3 regions of the Streptomyces sp. NPDC043861 genome follow, and region 1 is predicted to be linked to each of the others. Evidence: riboswitches for the same ligand, from Rfam matches in the RefSeq annotation. Region 1 holds a riboswitch; each other region holds the start of a gene.

Region 1 (6,459 bases):
GCGGGGCCGGTGCCGACGACGACGACCTCGCCCTCGGCGCGGGCGGCCGGAGGCACTTCGTCGACCCGGCTCGGCAGCACCGCGACCGAGAAGTACGGCACCGACTCCGGGTCCACGTCCGCCAGATGTTCCGTGCGCTCGCCCTCCATCGTGGCCCGCTCCACGTAGTGCGCGTCGTCCAGCCGGCCCGCGCGGTCCAGAGCACGGCGCACCGCCGGGAACGTACGTCCCAGCTTCATGACCACCGCCGAGTCGGTCGAGGCGATACGGGCCGTCAGCTCCTCCTCCGGCAGGGTGCCGGGGATGATCGTCAGCACTTCCTCGGCCTCCACCAGCGGCTTGCCGAGCCGGGCGGCGGCCGCACTCACCGAGGTGACGCCGGGGACGACCTCGGTCGGATAGCGATGGGCCAGGCGCTTGTGCATGTGCTGGTAGGACCCGTAGAAGAGCGGGTCGCCCTCCGCCAGCACGGCCACGGTCCGTCCGGCGTCGAGGTGCGCCGCGAGCCGCTCGGCGGCCTCCTCGTAGAAGTCGTCGAGCGCACCCCGGTAGCCACCGGGGTGGTCGGTGGTCTCGACCGTGATCGGATACATCAGGCGCTCTTCGATGTGGTCGGAGCGCAGGTGCTTCGCCACGATCGAGCGGGCGATGGAACGGCCGTGGCGGGCACAGTGGTACGCCACGACGTCCGCCTCCGCGATGACCTCGACCGCTCGCAGGGTCATCAGGGACGGGTCGCCGGGGCCGAGCCCGACGCCGTACAGCCGGCCGCGCTTCTCGGTGCTCATTCCGCCTCACTCGCCATTGCGTTGATCGCCGCGGCCGCCATGGCGCTGCCGCCGCGCCGCCCGCGCACCACCAGGTGGTCCAGTTCCGAACCGTGAGCGGCGAGCGCGTCCTTGGACTCGGCCGCGCCGATGAAACCGACCGGGACGCCGATGACGGCGGCGGGGCGGGGCGCCCCCTCCTTGATCATCTCCAGGAGCCGGAAGAGGGCGGTGGGTGCGTTGCCGACGGCGACGACCGCTCCGTCGAGACGGTCGCGCCACAGCTCCAGGGCGGCGGCGCTGCGAGTGGTGCCCAGTTCGGCGGCGAGCGCCGGCACGGACGGGTCGGAGAGCGTGCAGATCACGTCGTTGTCGGCGGGCAGCCGCTTGCGCGTGACTCCGCTCGCCACCATCTGGGCGTCGCACAGGACGGGGGCACCCGCGCGCAGGGCCGCACGGCCGCGGGCCACCACCTCGGGCGAATAGGCGAGATCGCGGACGAGATCGACCATGCCGCAGGCGTGGATCATCCGCACCGCGACCTGGCTGACATCCGCGGGGAGCGCGGCGAGGTCGGCTTCGGCGCGGATGGTGGCAAAGGACTGGCGGTAGATCTCCGCCCCGTCCTTCTCGTAGTCGAACACTCTGCTCTCGCTCATTTCGTCGTCGTACGGGTACGGGTGTGGGTACGTGCCCTGGCCACGGCGTCCTCGAGTTGTGCGGGTGACGTCACGGGTACGCCGACCCCGTGCACGCTCACGCGGTAGCTGCCGTCGCCGGTGGCCACGACGTCCACGTACTCCTCCTGCGGATGGCCGCATCTGCGCTCGCAGCCCGACCAGTACACGGGCAGTGCGCCCGGTCGGGCCTTCGCGTCGGCTCTGACGTCGGCCAGGGACTTGGCGCATCCGGGCCGTCCGGTACAGGCGCCGACGCCGTACCAGGGGGAGTCGGCGCTGGTGATCAGTCCGGCGCCGGCCAGCCGCGCAAGGCGTGCCCGCGCCGCTTCGCGATCGGCGAATCCGGTCACGACGATCCCGCGCCACGGGGTGAGCCGTACCTCGCCCGAGGGCTCGGGAAACAGTGCGCGGACCTGCGCGACGGTGAGCCGACCGAGCGGCGCGGCGACGGAAACGGTCCAACGGCCGGGCCCTTCGACGACCCCGGGCCGGGGGCCCCGCCCTCCGGGCACGCCCGGCAGCGGACCGTCACCGTCGGCGGTGACCGCGTGCCCGTCCTCCGGTGGGCCGGGTGGCCGGGCCGGTTCCGCCGGGATGCCCGCCCTTTCCAGATATGCGCCGAGCGCCATGTCCTGTGCGGCAGGCAGCTCCCCGACGCGCCAGGCGCCCGTGCCGGCCGCGGCGGCCGCGGCGAGGAAGGCTTCGGCGGCGGCGACGGCCGCCCGCGGGGCATCGGCGGCGGGGACGCGGAAGGCGGCCTTCCCGGCCCGCACGACGGCCGAGTCGCGCATCCGGTCGCCCGCCGGGTTGCCCGCCCGGTCGCCCGGCTCTGCGAGCAAGGTCACATCGGCGCCGAGCCCGGACACATCGCCACGCCCGTCGTCCAGAGCGAACAGGAACCGGCCTGAGAGGCCGGCCGCCCATCCGGTCGCGCACAGCAGTGCGTCCAGTTCGCGGGTCCACAACTGCACGTCCGCGCAACCGAGTCCGTCCAGGCCGGCGAGCGGTGAGGCCACGATGTTCCGCACCCGCTCATGGGTCTCGGTCGGCAGCAGGCCGGTCTCCCGCAGCAAGCTCGCGAGCCGCGCTCCGCACGCCTCCCCCAGGCCCCGCAGCTCGACGTTCCCCCGTGAGGTGATGCTGAGCGACCCGTCGCCCAGCGACTCCGCCGCATCGGCCAGGACTGAGAACTGACGAAACGTCAAAAGCCCGCCGGGCAGGCGCAGTCGGGCTAGCAGCCCGTCGTCCGCCGCATGCAGCCGCAGTGCGCCGGGGCAGGCGTCGCCCCGGTCCCGTATGCGAGGTTCGCCCGGGTCTGCTGGGGTTGAGGGAGTGGGCGGCATGGCGGCGAGCATACCCACGTCCTTCCAGGTGGCCCCCCTCCTGGCAGCGGGCAGCCTCTACTATGCAGACGGCACAGGGTCCCAGGACCCTAGGGAGGAAGCCCGGTGGGAATCCGGCGCGGTCCCGCCACTGTGAGCCAGGCCTCGTCCACGGGGTCCGGTGAGTCAGGAACTCCCGCCGTCCTCACGACCACCCGGGGCGCGGACACCCCGAGGAAGGCCTGGCGCACGCCATGATCCTGCTGTTGTCGACCTCCGACACCGACCTGCTCAGTGCCCGTGCGGCCGGGGGCCCGGTCGAGTACCGGTTCGCCAACCCCTCGCGGCTCCCGCTCGACGAGCTGCCCGCCCTGCTGGACGGCGCCGACCTCGTCGTCGTACGCCTTCTCGGCGGAATCCGCGCCTGGCAGGAGGGCCTCGACATCCTGCTCGCCCAGCAGAAGCCGGTCGTCGTCCTCAGCGGTGAACAGGCTCCCGACGCCCAGCTGATGGAGGCGTCCACCGTCCCCATCGGCATCGCGGCCGAGGCGCATGCCTATCTCGCCCACGGCGGTCCGGACAATCTGGAACAGCTCGCCCGTTTCCTGTCCGACACGGTCGTGCTGACGGGCCACGGATTCGAACCGCCGGCCTCCGCGCCCACCTGGGGCCACCTGGACCGCGAGACGAGGAGCGCTTCGGGCCCCACGGTCGCCGTGCTCTACTACCGCGCCCACCACATGAGCGGCAACACCGCCTTCGTCGGCACTCTCTGCGACGCCATCGAGGACGCGGGCGCCCAGGCCCTCCCCCTCTACGTCGCCTCCCTGCGCGCCCCCGAGCCCGAACTCCTCGACCGGCTGCGGGGCGCCGACGCCATCGTCACCACTGTCCTCGCCGCGGGCGGCACCCGCCCCGCCGAAGCGCAGGCCGGCGGCGACGACGAGTCCTGGGACGCGGGCGCGCTCGCCTCCCTCGACGTGCCGGTGCTGCAGGCCCTGTGCCTGACCGGGACGCGCAGTGCCTGGGAGGAGAACGACGAAGGGCTGTCCCCGCTGGACGCCGCCAGCCAGGTCGCCGTGCCCGAGTTCGACGGGCGCCTGATCACCGTCCCGTTCTCCTTCAAGGAGATCGACGAGGACGGCCTCCCGGCGTATGTCGCCGACCCCGAGCGGGCCGCCCGTGTCGCCGGTATCGCCGTGCGCCACGCCCGGCTGCGCCACATCCCGAACGCCGAGAAGCGCCTCGCCCTGGTGCTGTCCGCGTATCCGACCAAGCACTCCCGCATCGGCAACGCGGTGGGCCTCGACACCCCCGCGTCCGCCGTCTCCCTCCTGCGCCGCCTGCGCTCGGAGGGGTACGACTTCGGTGCCGAGGAGGAGGTGCCCGGCCTGGAGTCGGGCGACGGCGACGAGCTGATCCGCGCGCTCATCGAGGCGGGCGGCCACGACCAGGACTGGCTCACCGAGGAGCAGCTCGCCCGCAACCCGGTCCGTATCCCGGCCGCCGACTACAGGCGCTGGTACGCCACGTTGCCCGCCGAACTGCGCGAGCACGTCGAGGAGCACTGGGGCCCCGCGCCCGGCGAGATGTTCCTGGACCGGTCCCGCAACCCCGAGGGCGACATCGTGCTCGCCGCGCTGCGCCGCGGGAACCTCCTGATCGTCATCCAGCCCCCACGCGGCTTCGGCGAGAACCCGATCGCGATCTACCACGACCCCGATCTGCCGCCCTCGCACCACTACCTCGCCGCCTACCGCTGGATCGCCGCCTCCGCCGACGACGGCGGCTTCGGCGCCGACGCGATGATCCACCTCGGCAAGCACGGGAACCTGGAGTGGCTGCCCGGCAAGAACGCGGGCCTGTCCGCCGCCTGCGCCCCCGACGCGGCGCTGGGCGATCTGCCGCTGATCTACCCGTTCCTGGTCAACGACCCGGGCGAGGGCACCCAGGCCAAGCGCCGGGTGCACGCCACCCTCATCGACCATCTCGTCCCGCCGATGGCCCGCGCCGACTCGTACGGCGACATCGCGAGGCTCGAGCAACTGCTCGACGAGTACGCGCAGATCTCCTCCATGGACCCGGCGAAGCTCCCGGCCATCCGCGCCCAGATCTGGACCCTGATCCAGGCGGCGAAGCTGGACCACGACCTGGGTATGGACGACCGGCCCGACGACGACGGCTTCGACGACTTCCTGCTCCATGTCGACGGCTGGCTGTGCGAGGTCAAGGACGCCCAGATCCGGGACGGTCTGCATGTCCTCGGCGGCGCTCCGACCGGACCCGAGCGGGTCAACCTCGTCCTCTCCATCCTCCGCGCCCGTCAGATCTGGGGCGGTACGGCCGCGCTGCCCGGACTGCGCGAAGCCCTCGGCCTCGACGAGTCCGCGGCCACCCGTACCACCGCCGACGAGGCTGAGGCCGCCGCCCGTGCCCTGGTCGAGGCGATGGAGGCGGCCGACTGGGACCTGGCCGCCGTCGCCTCCGTGGCGGAGGGGCACGGAAAGGCCGTCGCCGACATCCTGGCCTTCGCCGCCCGCGAGGTCGTCCCGCGGCTGTCCGCCACGACGGACGAGCTCGACCATGCGGTGCACGCGCTGAACGGCGGCTTCGTCCCGGCGGGTCCCTCGGGCTCGCCCCTGCGCGGACTGGTCAACGTCCTGCCGACCGGACGCAACTTCTACTCCGTCGACCCGAAGGCCGTCCCCTCCCGGCTCGCCTGGGAGACCGGCCAGGCCCTCGCCGACTCGCTGCTGACGCGTTACCGCACCGACAACGGCGACTGGCCCACCTCCGTCGGCCTCTCCCTGTGGGGCACCAGCGCGATGCGCACCGCCGGTGACGATGTCGCCGAGGCCCTCGCGCTGCTGGGCATCCGCCCCGTCTGGGACGACGCGTCGCGCCGGGTCAGCGGTCTGGAGCCCGTCCCCGCCGAGGAGCTGGGCCGCCCGCGCATCGATGTCACGCTACGGATCTCCGGCTTCTTCCGGGACGCGTTCCCGCACGTCATCGGCCTGCTCGACGACGCGGTGCGGCTCGCCGCCTCGCTCGACGAGCCCGCCGAGGTCAACTACGTACGCGCCCATGCCCAGGCCGACCTCGCCGAGCACGGCGACGAGCGCCGCGCCACCACCCGTATCTTCGGCTCCCGCCCGGGCACCTACGGCGCCGGTCTCCTCCAGCTGATCGACTCCCGGGACTGGCGCACCGACGCCGATCTCGCCGAGGTCTACACGGTGTGGGGCGGCTACGCCTACGGCCGCGGTCTCGAAGGCCGCGCCGCGCGCGAGGAGATGGAGACGGCGTACAAGCGGATCGCGGTCGCGGCGAAGAACACGGACACCCGCGAGCACGACATCGCCGACTCCGACGACTACTTCCAGTACCACGGCGGGATGGTCGCCACCGTCCGCGCCCTGCGCGGCCGGGCGCCCGAGGCGTACATCGGCGACTCGACCCGACCCGAGACGGTCCGCACCCGCACCCTCGTCGAGGAGACCTCGCGCGTCTTCCGCGCCCGGGTCGTCAACCCCAAGTGGATCGAGGCGATGCGCCGCCACGGCTACAAGGGGGCCTTCGAACTCGCCGCGACCGTGGACTACTTGTTCGGCTACGACGCCACCACCGGCGTCATCGCCGACTGGATGTACGACAAGCTCACCCAGACCTACGTGCTGGACCCGGAGAACC
Region 2 (6,459 bases), on a different contig from region 1:
GGGGTCGGTGCCCGGGTTGACGACGGTCAGATCGAGGCGGTGCTCCTCGGCGATACGTCCCCAGTAGGCCACGGATGCGCCTCCCAGGGGGTCGGCGCCGATACGCACCCCCGCCGCGCGCACGGCGTCCAGGTCGAGTACGGACGGCAGGTCCCGGACGTAGGTGCCCAGGAAGTCGTACCGTCCGGTGGTCTCGGCGGCCAGGGCCCTGGTGTACGGCAGCCGGCGTACGTCCTTCAGCCCGCCTGCGATGATCTCGTTGGCGCGATCCTGGATCCATCCGGTCGCCTCCGAACCGGCGGGGCCGCCGTTCGGCGGGTTGTACTTGAAGCCCCCGTCGGCCGGCGGATTGTGCGAGGGCGTGACCACCACACCGTCGGCGCGGCCGGAGGCATGTTCGCGATTGTGCGTGATTACGGCGTGGGACACCGCGGGGGTGGGGGTGTAGCCGTCCTCGGTGTCGATGAGTACGGAGACACCGTTCGCCGCGAAGACCTCCAGTGCGGTCACCCGGGCGGGCTCGGAGAGCGCATGGGTGTCGGCACCGAGGAACAGCGGCCCGTCGGTGCCCTGCTGGGCCCGGTACTCACAGATCGCCTGGCTGGTGGCGGCGATGTGATCCTCGTTGAACGCGGTGGCGAGGGAGGACCCCCGGTGGCCCGACGTGCCGAAGGCGACACGCTGGTCGGGTTCGGCCGGATCGGGGTGCAGGGCGTAGTACGCGGTCACCAGCCGAGCCACATCAATGAGATCCTCCGGTCGGGCCGGCTGTCCCGCGCGCTCGTTCAGCATCCGTCCAGTCCTCCACATCGTTCATGCGATCAGTGCACGAGTCATGGTCGCTCGTCCGGCGCGTTTCGTCCGGCTGCCCCTCCGCACGCACACGCGGGCGGACGTGCCGGCCGTGCATGCCCAGAGTCCTCCCGGGCATCCGCACCGTATGGCGATTCTCCGAAAGTTGGCCCGTCCGCTGCTGGCATCCGCTTTCATCACGGGCGGTTTTCAGCTGCTGCGTCACCCGGACTCCGCGGCCCCGGCGTTCGTGCCGGTGGCCCTGCCGCTCGCGGCACGGATCCCGGCGCTTCCCCAGGACCCCGGGCAATGGGCACGTATCAACGGCGCCGTGCAGGTCGGCGCGGGTGTGCTGATGGCCCTGGGCCGTTTCCCCCGTCTGTCCGCGTCGGCTCTCGCCCTCACCCTGGCCGCGACCATGTCGGCCGAGGACCGGTACCGCACGCCGGAGGACCCGGAGGAACGTGCGCGGCTGCGGAGCCACCTCTGCACGGACCTGTCCATGCTGGGAGGCCTGCTGATCGCCGTTGCCGACACGCACGGCAAGCCGTCCTTGGCCCACCGTTCGCGTCATGCGGCGGTCAGGGGACATCGTTCCGCGCGCCGTGCGATCGGCGGGGCGACCGCGCGTCCGGTGGCCCGCGCCAGGGCTGTGGCCCACACCGTCGGCAGGCGGCTGCCGACGGCATGAGGGACGGCCCGACGCGGGACGGGGCGGTGCTCATGGGGCCGTACTCGAGCAGGCGCCGTCACCGTCGGCCGGCTGCTCGGGGCCACTGCCGTGAGCCTCGAACGGAGCTCGAGTCGAACCGAGCCTGCCCCGGGGCATGCGTGGAGGCCAGGGCGGGCCCATACGTCCTGGCCTCCGGTCTCGTAAGTCCCGCCGTTGTCAGGCCAGGGCGATGCCGTCGAGTTTGCCGTTCTTCGCATCGTCGACCAGCGAGGAGAACTGGTCGGCGCTCATCTGCACACGCTGTCCGAAATCGTCGGTCAGGACGATCCGGCGCTCGATGGGGGCGCGGGGGTCCACGAACAGCTGCGGACAGCCGCAGTCGCACTTTCCGCAGAACGTCGCCACAGGCTCCAGCCCGCTGATGTCGGTCATGCTTTCCACCTCCAGGGGTGCGGAGCACCGGCTTGCCGGCGACCGCAGGGACTGCTTGCGGGATACCCCGTGCGCGGAGGGGCGATGCGCACAGGCACGGCCCACCGGGGCACGAGGCATGGCGGGTGTGCTTGCGTGCTCCCTCCACCGCCCTCAATGCCCCGGCCCGTCACGGCTTTCCGGGAACTCGGGACAGCTGGTGGCCGACTCCATGGGAGGGGAGCACCCGTGTGTCACGGACCTTCCTGCGCCTGCTTCGCTCGCGGCGTGCCGTGCCAAGTTCCGGTCGATGCCTTGACCGCGCTCGATGCCCCGCCCCGTCGGCCCCCGTCGGCTCCCGGCCCATCGGCCCGGCGTCGGGCCGAGGCGAGCCTCAGCGGGCACGATCCGGTCCGTCACTCACGGGACGCCGGCACCGGTGGCAGCGGCGAGTTCCTGCGGTGCGGCACCATCGGCGGTGCTCACGCAGTCATGCGGTGATGTTCCGGGCCCCACGCTCGGCGGTGGCACGGTCGTTGAGGGTCATGCGTGAGCGTCGACCGGCTGGGTTGCTCTTCCCGGACGGGATCTGAATGCCGTGCTCGCACCTCACTTGGCGTGCACTGACTCGACCCGGTACAGCCGCGGCTGTGCGTCCGTCGCGATCGTCGCTGCCTGGTCCATGTGGGCGCGGGCCTCCGGGTCGGTGAGCATCGCATGGTAGTGCGCCTCGGACTCCCATTGGGCGTAGTTGATGACGCGCTCGCCGTCCTGGGAGGCATGAAAGTTGGCACAGACGAAGCCGGGTTGGTGCTTCATCGTTTCCTCGGTGGCGCGCGCCAGCAGCGCGATGAGCTCGGCCTGGCGGTCGGGTGCGACAGTGAAGACGTTGATGAGTGTCGCCACCCGGCGGGTGGTGTCGATGTTCGCGGTAACAGTCATGGTCGGATTGCTCCCCTTACTGCGCTGGAGGAGCGCGGGTGCGGGTCCGCATTCCCCCGATCGGACGCGGACTGGACTGATGCATGCTCAGGTGCCGGTGACCGGACCGGGCTCTCGCTGCCGACGGCTCAGGAGGGGGCGCCGCGCCAGGGATGCGCCGACGGCGCATCACCCGCGCCCGGCCGCTCCGTTGTCCCGGCCGTGTGCGCACCCACCCGCGCTCGGTCGCTTCCTTGTAGGCGGGCCTTGCGGACCGTGCGGCGGAAGGTCGTCAGGACAGCCGGCCCGGCGAAGGTGACGCGGATGAAGCCGGTGATGGCCCGCCCCGGTGTCCCCGGCCCAGTGACGTCGCGAAGTCGAAGGCGATGCCGCGCTGCCATGGTTCGGTGAAGGGCGCGCCCGGCAGCCAGGCGAGGGAGCTGCCGGGGTTGGTCCACCGACCAGGGCCGGGCCGACAGGCTGAGCAGGGGGCGGGCCGCTCGATGTGACCACGGACCGGCCTGTTTGTACAGGGCGCGCGTGAGCCCCACGGAGGCGCACGTCGCTCGCTCCCGGGGGCCGCGTGCCGCCGTTCCCCCCGGGCGGTCCGACCGCGGACTTATGACGTGGAGAGTCTTTCTGTCATGATGTCCCGCGAATAGGCGACGGCGGAACGAGGAAGCCGGTGTGAATCCGGCGCGGTCCCGCCACTGTGATCGGCGAGCGGATCCCGAACAGACCACTGCCCCCATGCGGGTGGGAAGGCCGGGACGAGCACTGACCCGAGAGCCAGGAGACTCACGCGGTCGCCTCCTCGAAGTGACTGGGGCGGATTTCCCCGGAGAGGAGCGTTTGTCGGAATGCCCAGGAGACCGTCACCTGCCGGTTCCGTTCCGTGCCGGATCGTGGTGTGCAGGGACTGCTGCTGCGGCAGCCCCAAGGTGACCGGCGTCGATCATCGGGAGCAGACCGCGCGTCTCGCCATGGACGCGCCGGTTCGTGTCTCCGACTGTCTCGACGTGTGCGACCAGGCGAACGTGATCGTCGTGCAGCCCTCGTCCGAGGGCCGCGCCGCGGGCGGCAGGCCGGCCTGGTTCGGTCTCGTCAACGACGCGGCGGCGACCGAGGACATCGCCGCCTGGGTACGGGCCGGCGGACCGGGCCTCGCCGCGCTGCCGGACATCCTCGAGCTCTACGCCTTCACCCCGCCACGGCGCGTCCGGTCCAGGGCACTCCCCGACGCCGGCTGACCCGAACACGCCCCGCACATTCCCACGCCGGACCGGGCGTCCTCCGACGAGTCCCGATTCCGACCAGCCACCGGACCACCGTCCGGACCGTTCAGGACCACCCTGCGGTGAGAGGATCCTTGATGGGCAAGCGCCCGACATCCCTGCTGTCGGCCATGGCCGCTGCCGTACTGATATCCGGCTGCGGCGGCACCGTGACCCGGGACGACGCCCCGTCGGCGGACTCCGCTGCCAAGGGTTTCCCGGTCACCGTGTCCAACTGCGGTGTGAAGACGACCTATCAGCGTCCCCCGCAGCGCGCGGTGTCGCTGAACCAGCACGCGACCGAGGTCATGCTGGCACTGGGGCTGCAGGACTCGATGGTGGGCACCGCCTATCTCGATGACAAGATCCTCCCGAAGTACCGGGACGCCTACGACGGGATCAAGGTCCTGGCGAAGGAGTACCCCTCGTTCGAGACGCTGCTCGCCGCCGAACCGGACGTGGCCTACGGCGGTTTCGCCAGCACATTCGACGAGAAGGAAGGACGCAGCCGCGACGCCCTCTCCAAGGCGGGGGTCAACTCCTATCTGAACATCGAGGAGTGCCCGTCCGGGCCGGTGACGATGGCCACGATGGACCAGGAGATCCGGAACGTGGCGAAGATCTTCGGCGTGCCGGACCGGGCGGAGCGGCAGCTCAAGGAGCTCCACGTCACGCTGGACACGGTCGAGGACAAGCTCGCCGGAGTCACCCCGGTGAAGACCTTCGTGTACGACAGCGGTGACAAGACCGCCTTCACCGCGGGCGGTGCGGGCATCGGCAACGAGATGATCAAGCAGGCCGGTGGGGTGAACCTCTTCGCCGACCTGGACAAGGCGTTCGGTGACGTGTCGTTCGAGCAGGTGGCCGAGCGCGCGCCCGAGGTGATCGTCATCTACGACTACGGCGACCAACCCGTCGAGGACAAGAAGAAGTTCCTCCTCGCGAACCCGGCGCTGAAGGACGTACCCGCCGTCAAGAACAGGCGGTTCGCGGTGCTGCCGCTCTCGTCCACGGTGCTGGGCGTCCGGGTGCCGTCCGGTGTGGAGTCCTTGGCCCGCCAGGTTCACCCGGACCGGTTCAAGTGACCGACGCCACGGGTGTGGCGGAGGCGACGGATACGCAAGGGACGACCGGGGCGCGTGGCCCGACGAGCGGGCGAACGGCGGCGGGTGCCGCCGCCGTTCGCCGCCCGGGGATCCCCTACCCGCTCGTCCTCGTACTGCTCGCCGCGCTGCTGGCCGTCGCGGCCACCTTCGGGATCGCGGCCGGGTCCATCAGTGTCCCGGCCGACCAGGTCTGGGGCATCCTGCTGCACCGGCTGCACCCTTCGCTCGCCGAACCGACCTGGACACCGGTCCGCGAGACGATCGTCATCGACGTCCGGTTGCCCCGGGTGCTGCTGTCGGGCGTGGTGGGCGCGGGCCTGGCGGTGTCGGGAATGGCGCTGCAAGCACTTGTGCGCAACCCCCTCGCGGACCCGATGCTGCTCGGCGTTTCGTCGGGCGCATCGGTCGGTGCGGTGCTGGTCCTCGTCTTCAACGTCACCCTGTTCGGTGTGTTCTCCCTGCCGGTGGCCGCGTTCCTCGGCGCTCTCGCAGCTCTGGTCGCCGTTTACTTCCTGGCCCGGTCCGGCGGGCGGATGACGACCGTGCGGCTTGTCCTGGCAGGCGTGGCGACGGCCGAGGTGCTGTCCGCGCTCGCCAGCCTCCTGGTCGTCACGTCCAACGACCCGCACAAGACGCAGTCGGCGCTGCGCTGGATGCTCGGCGGACTGGCCGGCACTACCTGGACGGTGGTGTGGATTCCCGCCGGTGCCGTCCTCCTCGGTACGGCCGTCCTGCTCGGGGTCTGCCGCCCGCTCAACCTCCTGCTCGCGGGGGAGGAGGCCGCCGTGGCCCTCGGCCTGGACGTGCACCGCTTCCGTGCCGCACTGTTCACCCTGGTCGCCGTCATGATCGGCACGATCGTCGCCGTCAGCGGCCAGATCGGTTTCGTCGGCCTGATCATGCCGCACGTGGTGCGGCTGGTCGTCGGGGCCGACCACCGCCGTGCGCTGCCCGCCGCAGCACTGCTCGGTGCCGCGTTCCTCATCGCCGCGGATCTGGCGGCGCGCACCGTCGTGAGCCCGGAGGAGATACCCGTGGGCATCCTCACCGCCTTGGTCGGCGGGCCCTTCTTCCTGTGGCTGATGCGACGGAGGTCCGCATGACGCGGACGACCACGGCCACCACGGCGCCGGGCATGCTGGCCGCAGAGAGCGTTTCGGTCGTCGTGGACGGGCGGACGCTGGTGGACCGGGTGACACTTCAGGTGGCTCCCACCGAGATGGTGGGGCTCGTCGGCCCCAACGGCGCAGGCAAGTCGACCCTGTTGCGCACGGTGTACCGG
Region 3 (6,459 bases), on a different contig from region 1:
TGACCACGCCGGCCAAGGGGACTCCGACGTTCGACCTCCCGCCCGGCGAGCTGGAACTGGGCATCGGCATCCATGGCGAGCCGGGGCGCGAGCGCCGGGCCATGATGACGTCGCGGGAGATCGCCGACTTCGCGGTCGACGCGGTGCTGGAGGACCTCAAGCCGTCCAGCCCGGTCCTGGTGCTCGTCAACGGCATGGGCGCGACCCCCCTGCTGGAGCTGTACGGGTTCAACGCGGAGGTGCACCGTTTGCTCGGCGAGCGGGGTGTGCCGGTGGCCCGTACGCTCGTCGGAAACTATGTGACCTCGCTCGACATGGCCGGCTGCTCGGTGACGATCTGCGCGATGGACGAGGAGCTGCTGCGGCTGTGGGATGCGCCGGTACAGACCCCGGCGCTGCGGTGGGGACGCTGATCCATGGGGCAGAACGAAGGAGGCCGTGTGCTGGACACCGGGTTCTTCCGCAGGTGGATGGACCTAGGAGCCGCCGCCGTGGACCGTGAGGCGGCACACCTCACCGAGCTCGACTCACCCATCGGCGACGCGGACCACGGCGCCAATCTGCAGCGTGGCTTCACCGCGGTCAAGGCCGCTCTGGAGAAGGAGTCGCCGGACACCCCCGGAGCCGTACTGGTCCTGTCCGGACGGCAGTTGATCTCGACGGTCGGCGGGGCGTCGGGGCCGCTGTACGGAACGCTGCTGCGGCGTACGGGCAAGGCGCTCGGCGACGCCGCCGAGGTGTCGCCCCAGCAGCTCACCGATGCGCTGCGCGCCGGCGTCGCCGCCGTGGCACAGCTCGGTGGGGCGAAGGCCGGCGACAAGACGATGCTGGACGCGCTGGAGCCGGCCGTGGAGGCGATGGACGAGTCCTTCGCCGCCGCCCGGGAGGCCGCCGAGCGGGGCGCACTCGCCACCGTGCCCATGCTGGCGCGCAAGGGCAGGGCGAGCTACCTCGGCGAGCGCAGCATCGGGCACCAGGATCCGGGAGCGACGTCCTCCGCGCTGCTGATCGCCGCCCTGGCCGATGCGGAGGCCGGGCCCGCTGCCGAGGAGTCCTCGTGAGTCCCGTCGGGATAGTCCTCGTCTCGCACAGCGCGGAGGTCGCGGCATCGGTCGCCGATCTCGCCAGGGGGCTCGCGGGCGGCGGCGAAACCGCCCCGGTCGCGGCTGCCGGCGGTACACCGGACGGCGGGCTCGGCACCAGCTCGGAGCTGATCACCAGGGCCGCGGAGGAGGTGGACCGGGGCGCCGGCGTCGCGGTGCTGACGGACCTCGGCAGTGCCGTACTCACGGTGAAGACCCTGCTCGCCCTGGGGGACGAACTGCCCCGGGACACCAGGTTGGTGGACGCGCCCTTCGTCGAAGGGGCGGTCGCGGCGCTCGTCACCGCCTCGGCGGGCGGCGACCTGGATGCGGTGGAAGCGGCGGCCACGGAGGCGTACGCATACCGAAAGGTGTGACGTTGCGCATCCGTGCGCGGCTTGTGATGTACCTGGTCAAAGCACTAATGTCGCACCGCCTTGGTGAACGGGAAACCGGTGGAGTACCGGTGCGGCCCTCGCCACTGTGATCGGGAAGTCCGGCTCCATCCGCAAGGAAGCCACTGGATCGCCGAGGGAGACCTCGACGTCCGGGAAGGCGGAGCCCGGGCGGCAGGACCCGTCAGCCAGGAGACCGGCCAGGGCGCGTTGTCCATCCACGAGGTGCTGGAGAGGGTCTCCCCAACCATGCATATAGCCGAGGGGTATCTGCCCCCGTTGCACGCGGCCGCCTGGGGCGCCGCGTCCGCCCCGTTCGTGATCCACGGAGTGAGGGCACTCACCCGGGAGGTAAAAGCCAACCCCGAGTCGACTCTGCTGCTCGGCGCATCCGGTGCCTTCACCTTCGTACTGTCGGCGCTCAAGATTCCCTCGGTGACGGGCAGTTGCTCCCATCCCACGGGCACCGGTCTCGGCGCGATCCTGTTCAGACCACCGATCATGGCGGTGCTCGGCACCATCACGCTGCTGTTCCAGGCGCTGTTGCTGGCGCACGGGGGCCTCACCACTCTCGGCGCCAACGTCTTCTCCATGGCGATCGTCGGCCCATGGGCCGGATATGCGGTGTACCGGATGCTGCGGCGGTTCGAACTGCCGGTGATGGTGAGCGTGTTCTGCGGCGCGTTCGTGGCCGACCTCTCCACGTACTGCGTCACCAGCGTGCAGCTGGCGCTGGCGTTCCCCGACCCGAGCAGTGGCGTCCCCGGCGCGCTCGCCAAGTTCGGCGGCATCTTCGCCGTCACCCAGATCCCGCTCGCGGTCAGCGAGGGCCTGCTCACCGTGCTGGTGATGCGCCTTCTGGTGCAGTCCAGCCGAGGTGAGCTGACCCGCCTCGGTGTGCTGCTCCAGGGCGGCGAGCAGGGCAAGACGAAGGAGACCGCTGCCCGATGAACCGCAACACGAAGATCAACGCACTGCTTCTGGCGCTCGTGGCCGCGCTGGCGGTACTTCCGCTCGTGCTGGGGCTGGGTGACCACAAGGAGGAGCCGTTCACCGGCGCCGATGCCGAGGCGGAGACGGCGATCACCGAGCTGCAGCCGGACTACGAGCCCTGGTTCGCCCCGCTGTACGAGCCCCCCTCGGGGGAGATCGAATCGGCGCTGTTCGCCCTGCAGGCGGCGCTCGGCGCGGGGGTACTGGCGTACTACTTCGGACTGCGCAAGGGGCGCCGCCAGGGCGAGGCCCGTGCGGAGGCACACGGCGCATCGACCACGGCCACCGAGGAAGCGGACTCCCCCGCCGGCCGGACCACGGCGTAACCGCCGATGCTGCCGATCGACGCGGCGGCGCACAGCAGTCGCTGGCGCCGCCGTCATCCATGCGAGAAGGCGGTGCTCGGGCTGGGACTGACCGTCTGTGCCGTCTCACTGCCGCCCTGGCCCGGCGCCGTGCTGGTCGCGGCCGTCACCGTGGTGGTGCTGCTCGGGCCCGCCGGGGTGACGCTGCATCAGTTGTGGCGGGCTTGGCGCATTCCGCTCGGCTTCTGTGTCACCGGAGCGGTGCCGCTGCTGTTCGCGGTGGGCGGGCCCGACGGTGTGGTGGCTCTTGCTCCCGACGGGCCGCTGCACGCGGGGCGGCTGCTGCTGCGCACATCGGCGGCGTCCCTCGGGGTGTTGCTGTTCGCGTTCACCACGCCGGTGTCCGACGTACTGCCCCGGCTGGTGCGTGCGGGCGTGCCGGCGCCTGTGGTCGATGTCGCCCTCGTCATGTACCGGATCAGCTTTCTGCTCCTCGACTCGGTGAGCCGGATCCGCCAGGCGCAGGCCGCCAGGCTCGGCCACACCACCCGCGCAGCGACCTGGCGTTCCCTCGCGGGCCTCGGGGCGACCGCGTTCGTCCGCGCCTTCGACCGCGCGCACCGGCTGCAGACGGGACTCGCCGGGCGCGGTTACGACGGGAACCTGCGGGTCCTGGTGCCGCAGGCATCGGTTTCCGTGCGCTTCCTGACGGCCACGGGCGTGCTTCTCGCGGGAATCGTGGCTCTCACCCTCGTACTGGAAAGGTCCCTGTCATGACTGCGTCCACGAGGATCCGGTCCGCATCGGCCGTGGTGGAGCTGGACGGCGTGGGATACGCGTACGCCGACGGCCCCCAGGTGCTCGGCGACGTGGACTTCGCGGTCCCTGCCGGGCGCTCGCTGGCACTGCTGGGCCGCAACGGCAGCGGAAAGACGACGCTGCTGCGGCTGCTGAGCGGCGGGCTTCGGTGCGGCCGGGGCCGGCTGCTGCTGGACGGCGCGCCGGTGTCCTACGACCGTGGCGGGCTGACCCGGCTCCGGACGACCGTGCAGCTGGTCGTGCAGGACCCCGACGACCAGCTGTTCGCCGCGTCCGTGGGCCAGGACGTGTCGTTCGGACCCATGAATCTCGGGCTTCCCCAGGACGAGGTCCGGGCCCGGGTCGCCGAGTCGCTGGAGGCGCTGGACATCACCGCGCTCGAGGACCGGCCGACGCATCTGCTCTCGTACGGCCAGCGCAAACGCGCGGCGATCGCGGGGGCCCTGGCGATGCGGCCGCGCGTACTGATCCTGGACGAACCGACCGCCGGTCTCGATCCGCACGGCCAGGAACGGTTGCTCGAGGTGCTGGACCGACTGCGCAGGAGCGGGACCACCGTGGTGATGGCCACGCACGACGTGGATCTCGCCCTCCGCTGGGCCGACGACGCCGCAGTGCTGTCCCCGTCCGGTCTGCGGACCGGGCCGATCGCGGAGCTGCTCGCCGACCAGGAGCTGCTGGACGCGGCGCGGCTGCGGCGCCCATGGGCGATGGCGGTGGCGGAAGTACTGCGCACCCATGGCCTGCTCGGCCCGGCCGCGCCCGGGCCACGGACCCCTGAGGAGCTGGACCGCTGGGCGGTGGCACGGCCGGGTTCGTAGGCGAGCCGCACTCCCCTGCCGGACGCCCGACGTCCGGTACCGGGGAGTCCGCCGGGCGGCGACGCCAGGCCGGTCCCGGGTCTGGGGCCGGGACGCGTCGTGCGTCCCGGCCCCGGCGGGTTTCGTCCCCGCCTACGTCCTGCGGCGGGCCCTCCCCGCCTCCGCCCTGCACCTTTCCGGGCCAGTTTTTCGGCCTTCGCACCCCTCTGCACGCTTTTGCCGTGCCTCTGTCCGCTTCGGAGGCGTCCTCAGCCCGGTCGCGTAGCGCAGCTCACTCCCCCAGCCTTATGCAACTTGTTGCACAACCCTCCTCCGACGGTCTACAACTGGGACGACGACACTGCGCGAGGAGGCGCCGGATGACCCCGTACCCGCATCTGCTGAGCCCGCTCGACCTCGGGTTCACCACGCTCCCGAACCGGGTGCTGATGGGCTCCATGCACATCGGTCTGGAGGAGGCGGAGAACGGTTTCGAGCGGATGGCCGCCTTCTACGCCGCCCGTGCACGTGGCGGTGTGGGACTGATCGTGACCGGTGGCATCGCCCCCAACGACCAGGGACGTCCCTATGAGGGCGGCGCCAAGCTCACCACCGAGGCGGAGGCGGCTCAGCACCGTACGGTGACCGACGCGGTGCATGCCGCAGGCGGCCGGATCGCGATGCAGATCCTGCATTTCGGCCGGTACGCGTACCACCCGCAGCTCGTTGCGCCCAGTGCGCTCCAGGCGCCGATCAGCCCGTTCGTCCCGCACGCCCTCAGCGAAGAAGAGGTCGAGCAGACGGTCGAGGACTACGTGCGGGCCGCGGAGCTGGCGAAGTCCGCCGGATACGACGGCGTCGAGATCATGGGCTCGGAGGGCTACCTCATCAACGAGTTCATCGCCGCGGCCACGAACCGGCGCGAGGACCGCTGGGGCGGCTCGTACGCCAACCGGACCCGCTTCCCGCGCGAGATCGTCCGCCGCACGCGCGAGCGGGTGGGCGACGACTTCATCATCATCTACCGGCTCTCGATGCTGGACCTGGTGCCCGGCGGTTCCTCGCTGGACGAGGTCGTGGCGCTGGCGAAGGAGATCGAGGCAGCCGGTGCGACGATCATCAACACCGGCATCGGGTGGCACGAGGCCCGCATTCCGACCATCGCGACCTCCGTGCCGCGCGGCGCATACACCTGGGTGACGCAGAGGCTGATGGGCTCGGTCTCGGTGCCCCTAGTCACCAGCAACCGGATCAACACGCCCGAGGTGGCCGAGCGGATGCTCGCCGAGGGGCGCGCGGACATGGTCTCGATGGCGCGGCCCTTCCTGGCCGACCCGGAGTTCGTGGTGAAGGCGCAGGAGGACCGCGCCGAGACGATCAACACCTGCATCGGCTGCAACCAGGCCTGTCTGGACCACACCTTCAGCGGCAAGATCACATCGTGTCTCGTCAACCCGCGCGCCTGTCACGAGACCGAGCTGGTCCTCGCCCCCACCCGGCTGCGCAAGCGTCTCGCCGTCGTCGGCGCCGGACCCGCCGGCCTCGCGTTCGCGGTGTCGGCGGCCGAGCGCGGACACGAGGTCACCCTCTTCGACGCCGCCGAGGAGATCGGCGGACAGCTCAACATCGCCAAGCGGGTGCCGGGCAAGGAGGAGTTCGAGGAGACGCTGCGCTACTTCCGTACACAGCTGGAACTGCGCGGAGTCGGGATCCGGCTGGGGACGTACGTCACGCCGGAGCTGCTCAGCGGGTACGACGAGATCGTGGTCGCCACCGGAGTCAGTCCCCGCACCCCCGAGATCGAGGGAATCGGTCACCCGAGCGTGGTCAGCTACCTCGATGTGCTGCGTGACGGGGCCGAGGTCGGCGAGAGGGTGGCCATCGTCGGTGCGGGCGGAATCGGTTTCGATGTCGCGGAGTTCCTCACCGACGGCGGCGAAGGTGCGAGCCTCGACCCGGAGACGTACTTCCGGCAGTGGGGCGTCGACACCTCGTACGGGGAGCCGGGAGGTCTGCGGGCCCCCGAGCGGCCTGCGCCGCCGCGCACCGTGCACCTCCTGCAGCG

Evidence for each region. A riboswitch is a leader RNA that binds a small molecule or an ion and turns the genes downstream of it on or off. The one in region 1 is predicted to bind cobalamin.
Region 2: it holds a riboswitch for cobalamin, as region 1 does, so the genes downstream of both, AC068D_RS27080 ((2Fe-2S) ferredoxin domain-containing protein) here and cobN (cobaltochelatase subunit CobN) in region 1, are expected to answer to the same signal.
Region 3: it holds a riboswitch for cobalamin, as region 1 does, so the genes downstream of both, AC068D_RS31855 (energy-coupling factor ABC transporter permease) here and cobN (cobaltochelatase subunit CobN) in region 1, are expected to answer to the same signal.

Annotation. Positions count from the first base shown of each region.
Region 1 covers NZ_JBWKDP010000003.1:488,466-494,924, forward strand. Annotated here, with positions in the region: gene AC068D_RS09820 (precorrin-2 C(20)-methyltransferase) at 1-788, opposite strand, end outside; gene AC068D_RS09825 (precorrin-8X methylmutase) at 785-1,426, opposite strand; gene AC068D_RS09830 (cobalamin biosynthesis protein CobG) at 1,423-2,790, opposite strand; cobalamin riboswitch at 2,846-2,984, shown strand; gene cobN (cobaltochelatase subunit CobN) at 3,024-6,459, shown strand, end outside.
Region 2 covers NZ_JBWKDP010000013.1:159,953-166,411, forward strand. Annotated here, with positions in the region: gene pgm (phosphoglucomutase (alpha-D-glucose-1,6-bisphosphate-dependent)) at 1-792, opposite strand, end outside; gene AC068D_RS27065 (DoxX family protein) at 941-1,483, shown strand; gene AC068D_RS27070 (hypothetical protein) at 1,682-1,897, opposite strand; gene AC068D_RS27075 (antibiotic biosynthesis monooxygenase family protein) at 2,486-2,818, opposite strand; cobalamin riboswitch at 3,428-3,617, shown strand; gene AC068D_RS27080 ((2Fe-2S) ferredoxin domain-containing protein) at 3,658-4,047, shown strand; gene AC068D_RS27085 (ABC transporter substrate-binding protein) at 4,167-5,156, shown strand; gene AC068D_RS27090 (FecCD family ABC transporter permease) at 5,153-6,280, shown strand; gene AC068D_RS27095 (ABC transporter ATP-binding protein) at 6,277-6,459, shown strand, end outside.
Region 3 covers NZ_JBWKDP010000018.1:124,169-130,627, forward strand. Annotated here, with positions in the region: gene dhaK (dihydroxyacetone kinase subunit DhaK) at 1-413, shown strand, start outside; gene dhaL (dihydroxyacetone kinase subunit DhaL) at 441-1,061, shown strand; gene dhaM (dihydroxyacetone kinase phosphoryl donor subunit DhaM) at 1,058-1,459, shown strand; cobalamin riboswitch at 1,477-1,696, shown strand; gene AC068D_RS31855 (energy-coupling factor ABC transporter permease) at 1,727-2,428, shown strand; gene AC068D_RS31860 (energy-coupling factor ABC transporter substrate-binding protein) at 2,425-2,796, shown strand; gene cbiQ (cobalt ECF transporter T component CbiQ) at 2,803-3,552, shown strand; gene AC068D_RS31870 (energy-coupling factor ABC transporter ATP-binding protein) at 3,549-4,415, shown strand; gene AC068D_RS31875 (oxidoreductase) at 4,775-6,459, shown strand, end outside.